3 regions of the Allofournierella sp. genome follow, and region 2 is predicted to be linked to each of the others. Evidence: predicted binding sites of a transcription regulator. Region 2 holds the regulator's gene; each other region holds the start of a gene.

What was found. The regulator Rex, encoded in region 2, represses fermentation and respiration genes when NADH is low (regulators of the CRP and FNR family bind a similar motif). The targets are predictions, from matches to a motif close to ATTGTTAANNNNTTAACAAT.
Region 1: the regulator Rex is predicted to act here: its motif matches at 1,463-1,482, upstream of pgk (phosphoglycerate kinase).
Region 3: the regulator Rex is predicted to act here: its motif matches at 1,496-1,515, upstream of fucO (lactaldehyde reductase).

The regions. Positions count from the first base shown of each region.
Region 1 covers NZ_JAGHKE010000087.1:3,322-7,573, reverse strand. The annotation lists gene tpiA (triose-phosphate isomerase) at 1-30, opposite strand, end outside; gene pgk (phosphoglycerate kinase) at 127-1,335, opposite strand; gene J7G73_RS10925 (zinc dependent phospholipase C family protein) at 1,750-2,763, shown strand; gene J7G73_RS10920 (aryl-sulfate sulfotransferase) at 2,999-4,252, shown strand, end outside.
Region 2 covers NZ_JAGHKE010000085.1:18-4,269, forward strand. The annotation lists gene J7G73_RS10755 (nucleoid-associated protein) at 81-1,067, shown strand; partial or broken gene J7G73_RS10760 (hypothetical protein) at 1,128-1,521, opposite strand; gene J7G73_RS10765 (redox-sensing transcriptional repressor Rex) at 1,623-2,261, opposite strand; gene J7G73_RS10770 (ATP-dependent Clp protease proteolytic subunit) at 2,546-3,295, shown strand; partial or broken gene J7G73_RS10775 (hypothetical protein) at 3,936-4,076, shown strand; gene J7G73_RS10780 (DNA translocase FtsK) at 4,190-4,252, shown strand, end outside.
Region 3 covers NZ_JAGHKE010000003.1:32,447-36,698, reverse strand. The annotation lists gene J7G73_RS00740 (sigma-70 family RNA polymerase sigma factor) at 1-199, shown strand, start outside; gene fucO (lactaldehyde reductase) at 270-1,418, opposite strand; gene J7G73_RS00730 (TetR/AcrR family transcriptional regulator C-terminal domain-containing protein) at 1,597-2,157, opposite strand; tRNA gene J7G73_RS00725 (tRNA-Asn) at 2,310-2,385, opposite strand; gene J7G73_RS00720 (cation:proton antiporter) at 2,516-3,796, opposite strand; gene J7G73_RS00715 (methionine gamma-lyase family protein) at 4,155-4,252, opposite strand, start outside.

The DNA.
Region 1 (4,252 bases), on a different contig from region 2:
GATGATGGCCTTGCGGTTTGCTTTATCCATGATAAAATACCCTCACTTTATGAATTCTGTAACACACTGGAAAAGGCCCCAGCCGCCCGGCACAAGGGGGGGCGACTGAGGCTTTTTTTCAAAGGATCAGGCGTTCTGGATGCAGGCGATGCCGGGCAGCTCCTTGCCCTCCAGGTACTCCAGAGAAGCACCGCCGCCGGTGGAGATGTGGGTCATCTTGTCGGCGAAGCCCAGCTGCATTACGGCAGCAGCGCTGTCACCGCCGCCGATCACGGTGGTGGCGTCGGACTCGGCCATGGCCTTGGCAACGGCCAGGGTGCCGGCAGCCAGGGTGGGGTTCTCGAACACGCCCATGGGGCCGTTCCATACAACGGTCTTGCTGGCCTTCACGGCGTCAGCAAACAGCTTCTCGGTCTCGGGTCCGATGTCCAGGCCCATCATGCCGGCGGGCATAGCGTCGGCAGCAACCATCTGAACCTCGATGGGAGCGTCGATGGGATCGGGGAAGGAAGCGGCCACAGCGGTGTCAACAGGCAGCAGCAGCTTTACGCCCTTCTCCTCGGCCTTCTTCATCATGTCCTTGCAGTAGTCCAGCTTCTCGGTGTCCACCAGGCTGGTGCCAACCTCGTAGCCCTTGGCGGCCAGGAAGGTGTAGGCCATGCCGCCGCCGATGATCAGGGTGTCCACCTTCTCCAGCAGGTTGCTGATAACATTCAGCTTGTCGGCAACCTTGGCGCCGCCCAGGATGGCGGTGAAGGGACGAACGGGATCGTTCACGGCGTTGCCCAGGTAGCGGATCTCCTTCTCCATCAGGTAGCCAACAGCGGTGTCCTTGATGTAGTCGGTCACGCCGGCGGTGGAGCAGTGGGCGCGGTGAGCGGAGCCGAAGGCGTCGTTCACGTAGCAGTCAGCCAGGCTGGCCAGCTCTTCGCTGAACTCGGGCAGGTTCTTGGTCTCCTCCTTGCGGAAGCGGGTGTTCTGCAGCAGAACCACGTCGCCGTCGTTCATAGCGGCAACAGCGGCCTTGGCCTGCTCGCCCACAACGGTGTCGTCATTGGCGAACACAACGTTCTTGCCCAGCAGCTCGCCCAGACGCACGGCTACGGGAGCCAGGCTGAACTTCTCTTCGGGGCCGTTCTTGGGCTTGCCCAGATGGCTGCACAGGATCACCTTGCCGCCGTTCTCGATCAGCTTCTTGATGGTGGGCAGGGCGGCAACGATGCGGTTATCGTTGGTGATAACGCCCTCCTTCATGGGAACGTTGAAATCGCAGCGCACCAGAACGCGCTTGCCCTTAACGTCCAGTTCCTCAACGGTTTTTTTACCTAAGCCCATTGTTCTTTCTCCTCTCATTTTTGAAAGTATCCCAAAGGGAACGGCCGCTTGTGCGGGATGCACAAATGACCGCCTTGTCATACCTGCCTTTATTATAATCAAAACAGGCCGGATACGCAAGTTTTTTCTTGTTACTCTTTTAACGAAATACGCCCCCTTCCGGCCGCAAAATCTGGGCGGTATGCGCTTTTTTGCGTTTCGCAGGTAAAAAAACGGCAAAGAAATCGAAAGAGGAGGAAAAGCGGAACCAGGCAGGCAAAAAACCTGAAAAGAATTGGCAAAGCTGCTCCGAGCCCCGGCAAATGTGATACAATAAAAATATAAGGGCACCGGGGGTGTTCTGCCCGGGGTGCCCGGAACGCGGTTTCATCCGCCGCAAGGCGGCTTTTCTTCACAGCAAAGGAGGCAATGCGTATGCCGGGCCTTGTGACCCATTGTGTGTTCGGCGCCCGCACCCTGGCCCGTCTGCCGGACTGCGGGGCCAAGCGGGCCGCTCAGCGGCATTCCCGGGCCTTTTTCCTGGGGTGCCAGGGGCCGGACCTGTTTACTTATAACTTTTTGCGGCTGGCCTTTTCCAACCACCGGAACCTGGGGGCCTATCTGCACAACCACCGCATCAAGGCGCTGTTTCTGCAGATGTTCGCCTGCCTGCCCGAGTCAGGGCCCGAGCGGGAGGTCTGCCTTGCCTATCTGGCGGGGGCCTACTGCCACTATGTGTGCGACAGCGTGTGCCACACCTTTGTGTACGCCCGCACCGGCTACGACCCGGCCCACAAGAGCGCCCGCTACTACGGCCGCCACGCCGCGCTGGAAAGCGACATCGACGCCTGGTACATGGCCCAGTGCGGCTACAGCTACACCCGGCTGCGCCAGGAGCAGGTGTTCCGGCTGAATGAGGCGGAAAGCCAGCTGGTGAGCAAGTATCTGGCACGGGTTCTGCAGGGCACACTGGGCGATCTGTTCCCGGTGCGCTCGCCCTTCCGGCCGGCCTTCGTGCGCCGGGCCATGGTGATGGCCTCGCTGGAGTCCAGCCTGCTGCACGACCCGAATGCCCAGCGGCGGCAGATGGTGGAAAAATTTGAAAACAAGGTGATGAAGTTCCCGCTGCTGTCGGCCAAGTTCATCACCGACGGTCCCAGCAGCATGCCGGACCCCATGAATCTGGCCCATGCCCCCTGGCGGGACCCCTGGAAGCCCCAGCGCCTGTTCACCGACAGCTTTGACGAGCTGTTCTGCAAGGGGCTGCGGCTGGCGGTGTGGCTGCTGCCCCAGATGGACGACCCGGTGCGCTTTCTCGTGATGACCGGCGACACCAACTACCACGACGACCGGGTGCTGGCGGCGAACTTCCAGCGGCTGGAGCGGGCGGTGGCGGCCGGCCAGACCGAAGCGCCCAGCCCCGCCCCGGCGGCAAGCGGTGTGCGGTGAAGAATATTCGGATGCGAAAGGCCCTCTTTCCGGCTCGGAAAGAGGGCCTTTTTGTCGTTTTGGTCATGGGAAGATGAAGAATGAGCAAAAAATTTTGAAAAACCGATGAAAACCGAAAAAAAGCCCCCACAGAAGGCGACAAACGCTGTATAATATCTGCGCGGCTGCCCCGGAGGGGGGAGCGCCGCGAAACAGGAATAAAACAGAATGAAAAAATGAGAAAGAGGATTGCACCATGAAAAAGAAGATCCTTGTGGGAGTGGCCGTTCTGGTCGTGCTGGCCGCGGTGGTTCTCGCCGGCGTGCTGGTGGTCTCCAAGTATCTGGTGGGCGGCGAAAAGCGCACCCGGGACAAATGGGAGGTCGAGACCGGCACCTACACCTTCACCGACGACGAGATCAATGTGCAGATGTACCGCCAGCCGGTGGAGGCCAGCATCGAGGTGGCCCAGATTTTGCCCGGCGAGTACGAGCAGGAGGGCTTTACTTACTACAACGAAGAGGTGCAGCAGCGCCTGGCCCAGAGCCTGATGACCATGATGGCCGGGGGCGAGTTCACCATGGAGGCCCCGCTGGCGGTGCTGAATCCCTTCGGCACCGGGTCCAACGGCCTGTATCTGTATTTTAATACCGATACCAACTGCCAGATCCGCTATACCGTCACCACCGAGGACGAGAGCATCCCGGCCTACACCGCCACCGCCAACTCCGCCCAGGAATTCGGCAAGGTGCAGGAATTTCTGCTCATCGGCCTTGTGCCCGGGCTGGAAAATGAGGTGACGCTGGAGGCGGTGAACAGGCAGGGCGAGGTAAAGCAGAGCTTCCCCTTCACCATCCAGATGCCCGAGACCACCTCCGGCCACGCCAACCGGCTGGAGGCCACCGAGGGCGACAGCACCGCCGAGATGAGCGAGGGCCTGTTCTACGCCATGGGCCTGAGCGACTACTACGGCTACACCTTCTTCTTTGACAACAACGGCATCCTGCGCTACGAGATGCTGCTGGACGGCTACCACTCCGACCGCATCCTCAGCCTGGGCGACCAGATCCTGGCCTGCGTGGGCAGTAATAAAATCGCCCGCATCAGCCGCATCGGTCAGGTGCTGCAGGTGTATGACCTGGGCCGCTTCGAGCTGCATCACGACTTCAACTGGGGCCCGGACGGCGAGCTGGTGGCCCTGGCCACCAACACCGAGGGCGAGACCGTGGAGGACCAGCTGATCTCCATCAACATGGAGTCCGGCGAGGTGACCCTGCTGGTGGATTTCAGCGCCCTGATGAACAGTTATTTTGTGACCACCGAAAAGGTGGCGGCCAACAGCTCCTTCTTCTGGCAGGCCGGCCTGTGGGACTGGCTGCACCTGAACTCGGTGCAGTATCTGGCCGAGGAGGACGCGGTGGTGGTCAGCTCCCGTGAGACCTCCACCATCCTCAAGGTGAAGAACGTGCACGAGGAGCCCGCCATCGACTGGATGATCGGCGACGATGCC
Region 2 (4,252 bases):
AGAGGAAAAAGCGCCCCTACCCAAACAGCGGCTTTTCCGCTATAATAAACAGGAACCTCAAGCGAAAGGAACGGATCTTCATGGAATTACAGATCTTTAAGGCCATCGTACACGTGCTGGATTCCAGCGGCGGTGCACCGGTGTTTTCCGACCGGCTGCTGGAGCTGGATGGCGATACCGCCGACTATCTGGCTGCCCACCTGGAAAAGGCCTATTACAACGATGCGGTGAAAAACTGCAGCTTTCTGCCGGAAGCCACCTTCCCGTCGCTGCTGCTGGACAATCAGGACTTTGTGCAGTGCTCCAAGCAGGTGGCGAACGAATTCTTTCAGGTGATGCGCACCAGCCCGGCCATTCCCAATGCGGACCTGATCGTGATTTACTGCTCCATCAACGGGCACGAGAGCATCGCCGTCCTGAAGATGAATTACAAGGCGGCCTATGCTCACTATTATCAGCAGGTGGAGGGCCAGCACTACAACGCCCTGATCAAGCAGCGTACCCTGCTGCCCGCCGCCGGCTCCAAGCCGGATGAGTCGGTGATCGTGGATATGACCGACGGCTCCATCAAGCTGGTGGAGAAAAAATACGAGGTGGACGGGACGAAGATCTTCTATCTGTCCGAGCGCATTCTGCGCAGCACCCAGGCCCAGCCCGAGCGGGCCAAGCTGCAGACGGTGCAGACCGCCGCAGCCCAGGCGGTGCGCCAAAGCTACGAGGACAACCAGAAAAGCGACAGTGAGATCGCAGCCATCCTCTGTGAGGAGGCGGTGGCCGGTGACGGCAGTCTGGAGGTCCAGCGGGTAAAGGAGCGGCTGGAGGAGCAGTTCCCGCTGGCGGTGGAGTCCTTCACCCAGGAGCTGGAGCAGGCGAATCTGCCTCTGGAGGAAACCGTATCGGTTCCGCCCGCCCGCATCAAGCGGATGGAATACCAGTCCATCAAGACCGAGAGCGGCATCGAGATGAAGATCCCCACCAGTCTTCTGCGTGGCGACAACGACTATGTGGAGTTCGTCAACGAGCCGGACGGCACCATCTCGCTGCTGGTCAAGGGCGTTGTGCTGTAAATTGCCCCAAAAAGAAAACTCCCGAAAGCCGCACAGGCTTTCGGGAGTTTTGTTATATGCTCAAACTGTAATGCGGGGATGGCGGCGATAGAAGTCATCCCGCGCCTTGAAATAGCACTGGGCACACAGGCTTACGTATTCCACTTCGCCGCCCTCGTCGATGACAACCTGATCGCCTTCAAACACGAATATCGGTGAGAATGCAAGCCGGGGCGGGGGCACGGGTCAGCAGATCCCGCACCAGGTCCAGAATGTCCAGCTTGGGGGTCACGGCAATGTCTACCAGCCGGGTCACACCCAGTCGGCTGACCAGCTTGTCGCCGCCCTTGGTATCCACGCTGGGCTTCATCACCAGCACCCGCATGCCGCGCTCCTCGTAATTATAGGCCACCTGCATCAGGGCAGTGCTTTTGCCGCTGTTCATGGCGCCGTAGCGAAAATACAATTTTGCCATAGTGTTGCATAAACCTCTTTATACGGCGAAGAAGACGCTCATTCGCCAAAAGTCAGCCCGGCTGCGCTTTCACGCAGCCGGGCTGCTGTTGTTTGATGGATTCAGTCGTTCCGCAGCCGGTAGCCCAGGCTCATCAGGCTGTCGCCCAGATGGGCATTCTCCACCGTCACATTGGGGTAGGGAATGGAAAGATCGTAGTGACTGAAGTTCCAGAAGCCCCGGATGCCCAGGTCCACCAGCCGGCCGGAAAGCTCCTTTGCGCCCTCACGGGGCAGGCAGAGCACCGCCACCTGAGGATTGTGGGCGGCACAGAAGGACTCCAGCTCATCAATGTGATGGATGGGAATACCGTCCAGATCCTGGCCCACCAGCTCCTGCTGCACATCGAATACAGCCAGCAGATGGTAGCCGTTGGTATCGGTGGTCAGAAAACGGGAGACCGCCCGGCCCAGACGGCCGGCACCGATCAGAATGGTGGGCAGCTTTTCGCCCTCGCCAAACAGCAGGCGACCGATCTCGTGCAGCAGTACCTCCACATTATAGCCGATTCCCTGCTGGCCAAAACCGCCAAAGCAGTTAAAGTCCTGGCGTACCTGACTGGCAGTGGTGCCCATCATGCGGGCCAGTTCACTGGAAGATACCTTTACCACACCGTTTCTCTGCATCTGGCTGATGTAGCGGTAATATTTGGGCAGCCGTTTGATTACCGGCAGAGATACCTTTCCTTGAGAATGGTTCATATTATCATCACCGTCTTTTGAAAATGATTTAAAGCAACGGGCGGGTACGTGGCCTGCCCTGTGCAGAAGCGAGCAAAAGGCGAAAACAGGCCTTTTGCAGGAATATCCATACTTTATAATACTGGATTCACAAAGGCTTGTCAAACCAATTGCAGGGCGGAAGGCCGTCTGTGTGGGCATAAAGACAAAAAATTCGTGCAAACTGATAGAAAAAACAAAAGGCAGCCCCGCACGATTCACGGCCAACACCGCAGGCGGCGTTGCCAAAAGGAGCGAAGAGACCAATGCCGAACAATGATACTCCGCGGCCCACCGATGCCCAGGTGGAGCAGGAAAAGCTGGAACAGGATTTTATGATGGACACCGGCTCGGTGATCCGCACCAAGGGCCGTCATGCCATCCATTGCCTCACGGTGATCGGTCTGATCGAGGGCCACGTGAGTGCCGGACAGGAGCAGAAGGTGACCCGCTACGAGCATGTGATCCCACAGCTGGTGGCCATTGAGGAGGACCCGGAGATCGAGGGTCTGCTGGTGATTTTGAATACCGTAGGCGGCGACGTGGAGGCGGGCCTTGCCCTGGCTGAGCTGATCAGCGGGGTGACCAAGCCCAGCGCCACCCTGGTGCTGGGCGGCGGGCATTCCATCGGCATCCCGCTGGCGGTCAGCGCCAAGCACAGCTTTATTGTGCCCACTGCCACCATGACCATTCACCCGGTGCGACATTCCGGGCTGGTATTGGGGGTGCCCCAGACCATGCGCTATTTCGAGCAGATGCAGGAGCGCATCACCGGCTTTGTGCAAAGCCATTCCCACATCAGCGAAGAGCGTTTTCTGGAGCTGATGATGCACACCGGCGAGCTGGTGATGGATGTGGGGACCGTGCTGGGCGGTGAGCAGGCGGTGGCCGAGGGCCTGATCGACGAACTGGGCGGTCTGGGCGACGCGCTTGCTTACCTGTATCGCCAGATCGAACGGAATCGAACCGGCGCAAAGAATGAGGAAAGCCGAAGCAGAGAGGAAACTGTCCGATAAATTGGGTTTTAAAACCTATGGTTTTATGATACAATAGATAAGTTCCGAAAAATTCCCGCGCCGGGTGCGCGGCGCCCCCGGAAAACCAAATGGTCCGGGGGCTGGAAATACATAAACGAGGGAAAGAAAGCGTATGGCACAAAAGAAGAAACCCGCCGCAAAAAGCGGCGCGAAAACCACCCGCTCCCGCTCACGGCGCAGCCAGCCGGATGTGGCCCAGAGCTGGAGCATTCTGCTGTTCTGCCTGGGCGTTGTGATCATTGCCATGTCTCTGGTGGCCGGGCAGTCGGTCTGGGCCATGCTGCGCGGCGTGCTGTTCGGCGTGTTCGGCGTGTGTACCTATCTGCTGGGGCCGGTGCTGCTCTACATCGCGGTGCTGGTGGCGCTGGGGCGGCCCATCTGGTCCCGCTGCGCCAAGTCCCTGCTGCTGATGATGCTGATCTGCGGCACGGCAGTGGTGTTCTCCAAAATCGACCTGGTGGGCCTGAGCTTCGGCAAGGCCACCGCGGCGTTATACGCCAACGGTCAGGGTATGCTGGGCGGTGGCCTGTTGGGCGGCATCATCGGCGGCACCCTGCTGGCCTTGTGCGGGCATCCGGCGGCGAATATCCTGCTGGTCATCATGCTCATCGCCATGGTCATGTGGTACCTGGGGGTGACCCCGGGTGATCTGTGGCAGATCGCGGAGGACTATCTGGGCGACTGGAAGGCTGACCGGGATGCTGCCCGCCAGCAGCGCGAGGCCTGGGAGGAGGAGCAGCTGCGCCGGGAACCCGAGCGCCGCGCCGCCGCCCAGGAGCGGGCCGCTGCCCGCCAGCAAAAGCAGGAGGCCTTTGCCCAGCGGTTCCGGGGTCCGAGCCGGAGGAGCACAGCGAATTCGAGACCGAGATTCCCATGGACGAGCCTCAGCAGGACCCGGATGTGGGCTTCGAGCCCTATCCCAGCAGCAGCCCGGAC
Region 3 (4,252 bases), on a different contig from region 2:
CGGCCGTCTGCGCACACTGGTGCAGCAGCTCACTGGCCGGGAGCGTCAGGTGATCCTGCTGCGCTACGGCCTGAGCGGTCAGCCTCCACTGACCCAGCAGCAGGTGGCCCAGCTGCTGGGCATCAGCCGAAGCTATGTCTCCCGCATCGAAAAAGCAGCAGTGCAGGCACTTCGGGCGCAGCTGGACCCGGCGCGTTAAATCAATGCAACACAAAAAGTGCACCCCGAGCAAACTCGGGGCGCACGAAAAATTTGATTCAGCTGGCTGATTACAGCAGTCTGCGGTACAGAGCAGCGATCTCCTCCACGCTGGTGTCGCGGGGGTTGCCGGGACGGCAGGCATCGGCGTAAGCGGACTCAGACAGGAACTGTACATCCTCTTCCTTCACGATAGCCTTCAGGTCGGCGGGGATGCCCACATCGGCGGAGAGCTTCTTCACGGCATCCACAGCGGCCTTGATGTACTCTTCCTTGGTCATGGTCTCGGTGCCTTCCACGCCCATGGCCTTGGCGATGTCGCGGTACTTCTCACCGGTAGCGGGAGCGTTGTACTCCATCACGGTGGGCAGCAGGATGGCGTTGGCAACACCGTGAGGAGTGTCGTAAACAGCGCCCAGGCTGTGAGCCATGCTGTGAACGATGCCCAGGCCCACGTTGGAGAAGCCCTGGCCGGCGATGTACTGCGCCAGAGCCATGCCCTCACGGCCTTCCGGAGTGTTCTCAACAGCGCCTCGCAGGTGCTTGGAGATCAGCTCGATGGCCTTCAGGTGGAACATGTCGGTCATCTCCCAGGCGCCCTTGGTGATGTAACCCTCGATGGCATGGGTCAGAGCATCCATACCGGTGGCAGCGGTCAGGCCCTTGGGCATGCTGCTCATCATGTCGGGGTCAACCACAGCAACCTCGGGGATGTCGTTGGTGTCCACGCAAACGAACTTGCGCTTCTTCTCCACATCGGTGATCACGTAGTTGATGGTAACCTCAGCGGCGGTGCCGGCGGTGGTGGGAACAGCGATGGTGAACACGGCATGCTTCTTGGTGGGAGCAACGCCCTCCAGGCTGCGCACATCGGCGAACTCGGGGTTGTTGATGATGATACCAATGGCCTTGGCAGTATCCATGGAAGAACCGCCGCCGATGGTCACGATGCAGTCCGCGCCGGAAGCCTTGAAGGCCTCAACGCCGTGCTGTACGTTCTCGATGGTGGGGTTGGGCTTGATCTCGCTGTACACTTCGTAAGCGAAGCCGGCAGCATCCAGCAGATCGGTGACCTTCTTGGTCACACCGAACTTAACCAGATCGGGGTCGGAGCAGACAAAAGCCTTCTTGTAGCCACGGGCGGTCAGCTCGGGAACGATGTTCTCGATGGCGCCCTTGCCATGATAGGAAATGGTGTTCAGAACAATACGGTTAGCCATGGGTAAACCTCTCCTTTTTGTTATGAAAAGTAAAAACCGGGACGCTTGTTCCGCTGCAACTCGGCGAAAAGCGTTTCACTGTTATTATTATAACAATATGATTTTCCCATTTACAAGTTACACATGAATCCCAGTGTCACATTTCATAATTTTATCAAAAAGGCCGGAACAGCCCGCATCAGGCTTCCGGGTGCAGATCCCGCAGCAGCAGCTCCAGGCGCTGGGGCATCGCCTCAATCAACAGCTCCACCATCTGTTCCGGGCTGCGCTTCATACCGCTCACTGCCCAGCTGGCAGTCATCTGAATGGACGCACGGCAGTACATCTCCAGCAAAAAAGCCACATCCTCGGTGAGAGGCGCACCAGTCTTGCGGGTGATGATCTCGCTGTAGAAGCGGTGAATGTATTCATAATCGTACGCCATCAGCGAGTTGGCGTCGTGACTGCCGAAAGCACAGGCAAAAAAGCTCTGCTCCGCCTTAATAAAGCGAAATTTATTGAGCAGGCCCTCCCGCAGGGTAAGGCTCACGCCCATCTCCTTGAAGGACTGCTCAACAAGCCGCTCGAAATACCAGTTTACCAGATCGTATTTGTCCAAAAAGCATCGGTAAAAGGTCTGACGGCTCATTCCGCAGCTTTCCACGATCTGCTTCACGGTGATCTTATCCAGAGGTTCGCGTCCTACCAGTTCTTTCAGGGCATTGGCCAGCTTATATTTGGTTTTCAGCGCAGATTCCATGGCGGGCGCCTCCTTTTGACGAATCGTTCTACCCTTTTACTTTATCACAAACCTGATACAAAGTCACGATATTTACCGGCATCACACAACGCACAGGGTCGTTGCCGCTTTGCAAAAAGAAAGAGCGTACCGATTGCTCGATACGCTCTTTTTGGCTCCCCAAGTTGGACTCGAACCAACGACCCTGCGGTTAACAGCCGCATGCTCTACCGACTGAGCTATTGAGGATTATCTGGCCGCCTTGCTTCCAGCGACTTTAATAATATAACACAGTTCAGAAAAGAATGCAAGTCTTTTTTTCTAGTTTTTTCAAAAAAATATGTGCGGGCCCTGTTCAGGGCCCACACATGTAAGCAACTCAATGCTTCTGATTCTTTTCCTTGATCTCCTGTTCGCGGGTGAGCAGCTGATCGGTAACGATATCCAGCTGTTCCAGCGCTTCGCTGCGGTTCTCCAGCGGGCTCTCCTCCAACTGCAGAGCATCCTCACCACGGTAGGCAAGCTTCAACAGAATCGGGGTCAGGATGGTGCTGATGATAACCATGATGATCACAGGCGCGAACAGAGCGTCCGGCATCAGGCCAACCTCTGCGCCCTTATTGGCAACGATCAGCGCAACCTCGCCGCGGCATACCATGCCCAGGCCGATCTGGTTGCACTCGCGGGTGGTGAAGCCACACATCTTGGCACCCACGCCGCAGCCCAGCCACTTGGACAGAACCGCAACCACCACCAGCAGTACACTGAAGATCACGATCTGAGTGCTCATGGCAGGCAGCACCACGGTCATACCGATGCTGGCAAAGAACACGGGGGCCAGGAACAGGTACTGCACCGGCTCAAACTTGGAAGCGATGTAGCCAGCCTTCTTGGTGGCACCGATCATCAGACCAGCCGCAAAGGCACCGGTAATATCGGCCACGCCGAAGAAGTGCTCGGCGATCCAGGCCATCATCAGGCAGACCACAAAGGCCGCGATGGGGAAACGCCGCAGATCGCGGCGGCCGGCACGCTCGATGTACCAGTCCAGCACCTTCAGGCCAACCACATACACAAAGCAGCAGACCACCAGGAACAGAACAATCTTCAGCAGCACAACCGCAATGCTTTCGCCGCCGCCGCCCAGGCTGGTCATGATGGTCAGGGCGATGATGCCCAGAATATCGTCGATGATAGCAGCGGCCAGAATGGTGTTGCCCACCCGGCTCTGCAGACGGCCCATCTCACGCAGGGCCTCCACCGTGATGCTCACGGAGGTGGCGGTCAGAACGGTACCGATAAAGAAGTTCTGCAGCATGTTCTCGGTGGGAGCCAGCCAGGCAGCCAGACCCGCACCGCCCAGCAGCGGCACCAGAACGCCAAGCATCGCCACCAGGAAGCCGGACTTACCCGCGTTCTTCAGGTCGCGGATATCGGTCTCCATACCGGCAGAGAACATGATCACGATCACGCCCAGCTCCGCCAGCTGCTTGATCATCTCACTGTCGCTGGGCAGCAGGCCGAACACAGCGGGACCCAGCAGCAGACCTGCCAGCAGAGCGCCTACCACCTGAGGCATCTGGAAGCGGCGGGTAATCAGGCCGCAAACCTTGGTGCTCACCAAGATCAGAGCGATCTGCCACAAAAAATCATAAGACATATCGTTGATTCCTCCCAATTTAAACTCTCTCTTATTAAGTAGGGCACCAACGCATTATACACAAATCAATCACAAAGTGCAAGCACAGTATTTTTGCACAATTGCTTACTGAGAGAAAAAAACTTTGTCACTTTTTTAGCAACAATTCACAAGCAAACAATATCGCCAGTTTTCTTCCATAAGAAACAATTATTTTGTGAATTCCGTTTCACTGTTTCGAACATTTCTTTTAGCCCAGTACAGTTCTTACAAAATTATATCAATTTCTTCATAAAAAACCGTAGCATCGATTGTGCAAAATAACATGCAAAAAGCCCCATATCAAAGCGATACGGGGCTTTTGAGAATGCTTTTATCGTTATTGGCCGTCAAATGCCCGCTGGGCAGCCAGCAGCACACCTGAGCGGCTGGCCGCAAAGTTCAGACCACCCTGCAGGTAAACGGTATAGGGCGGGC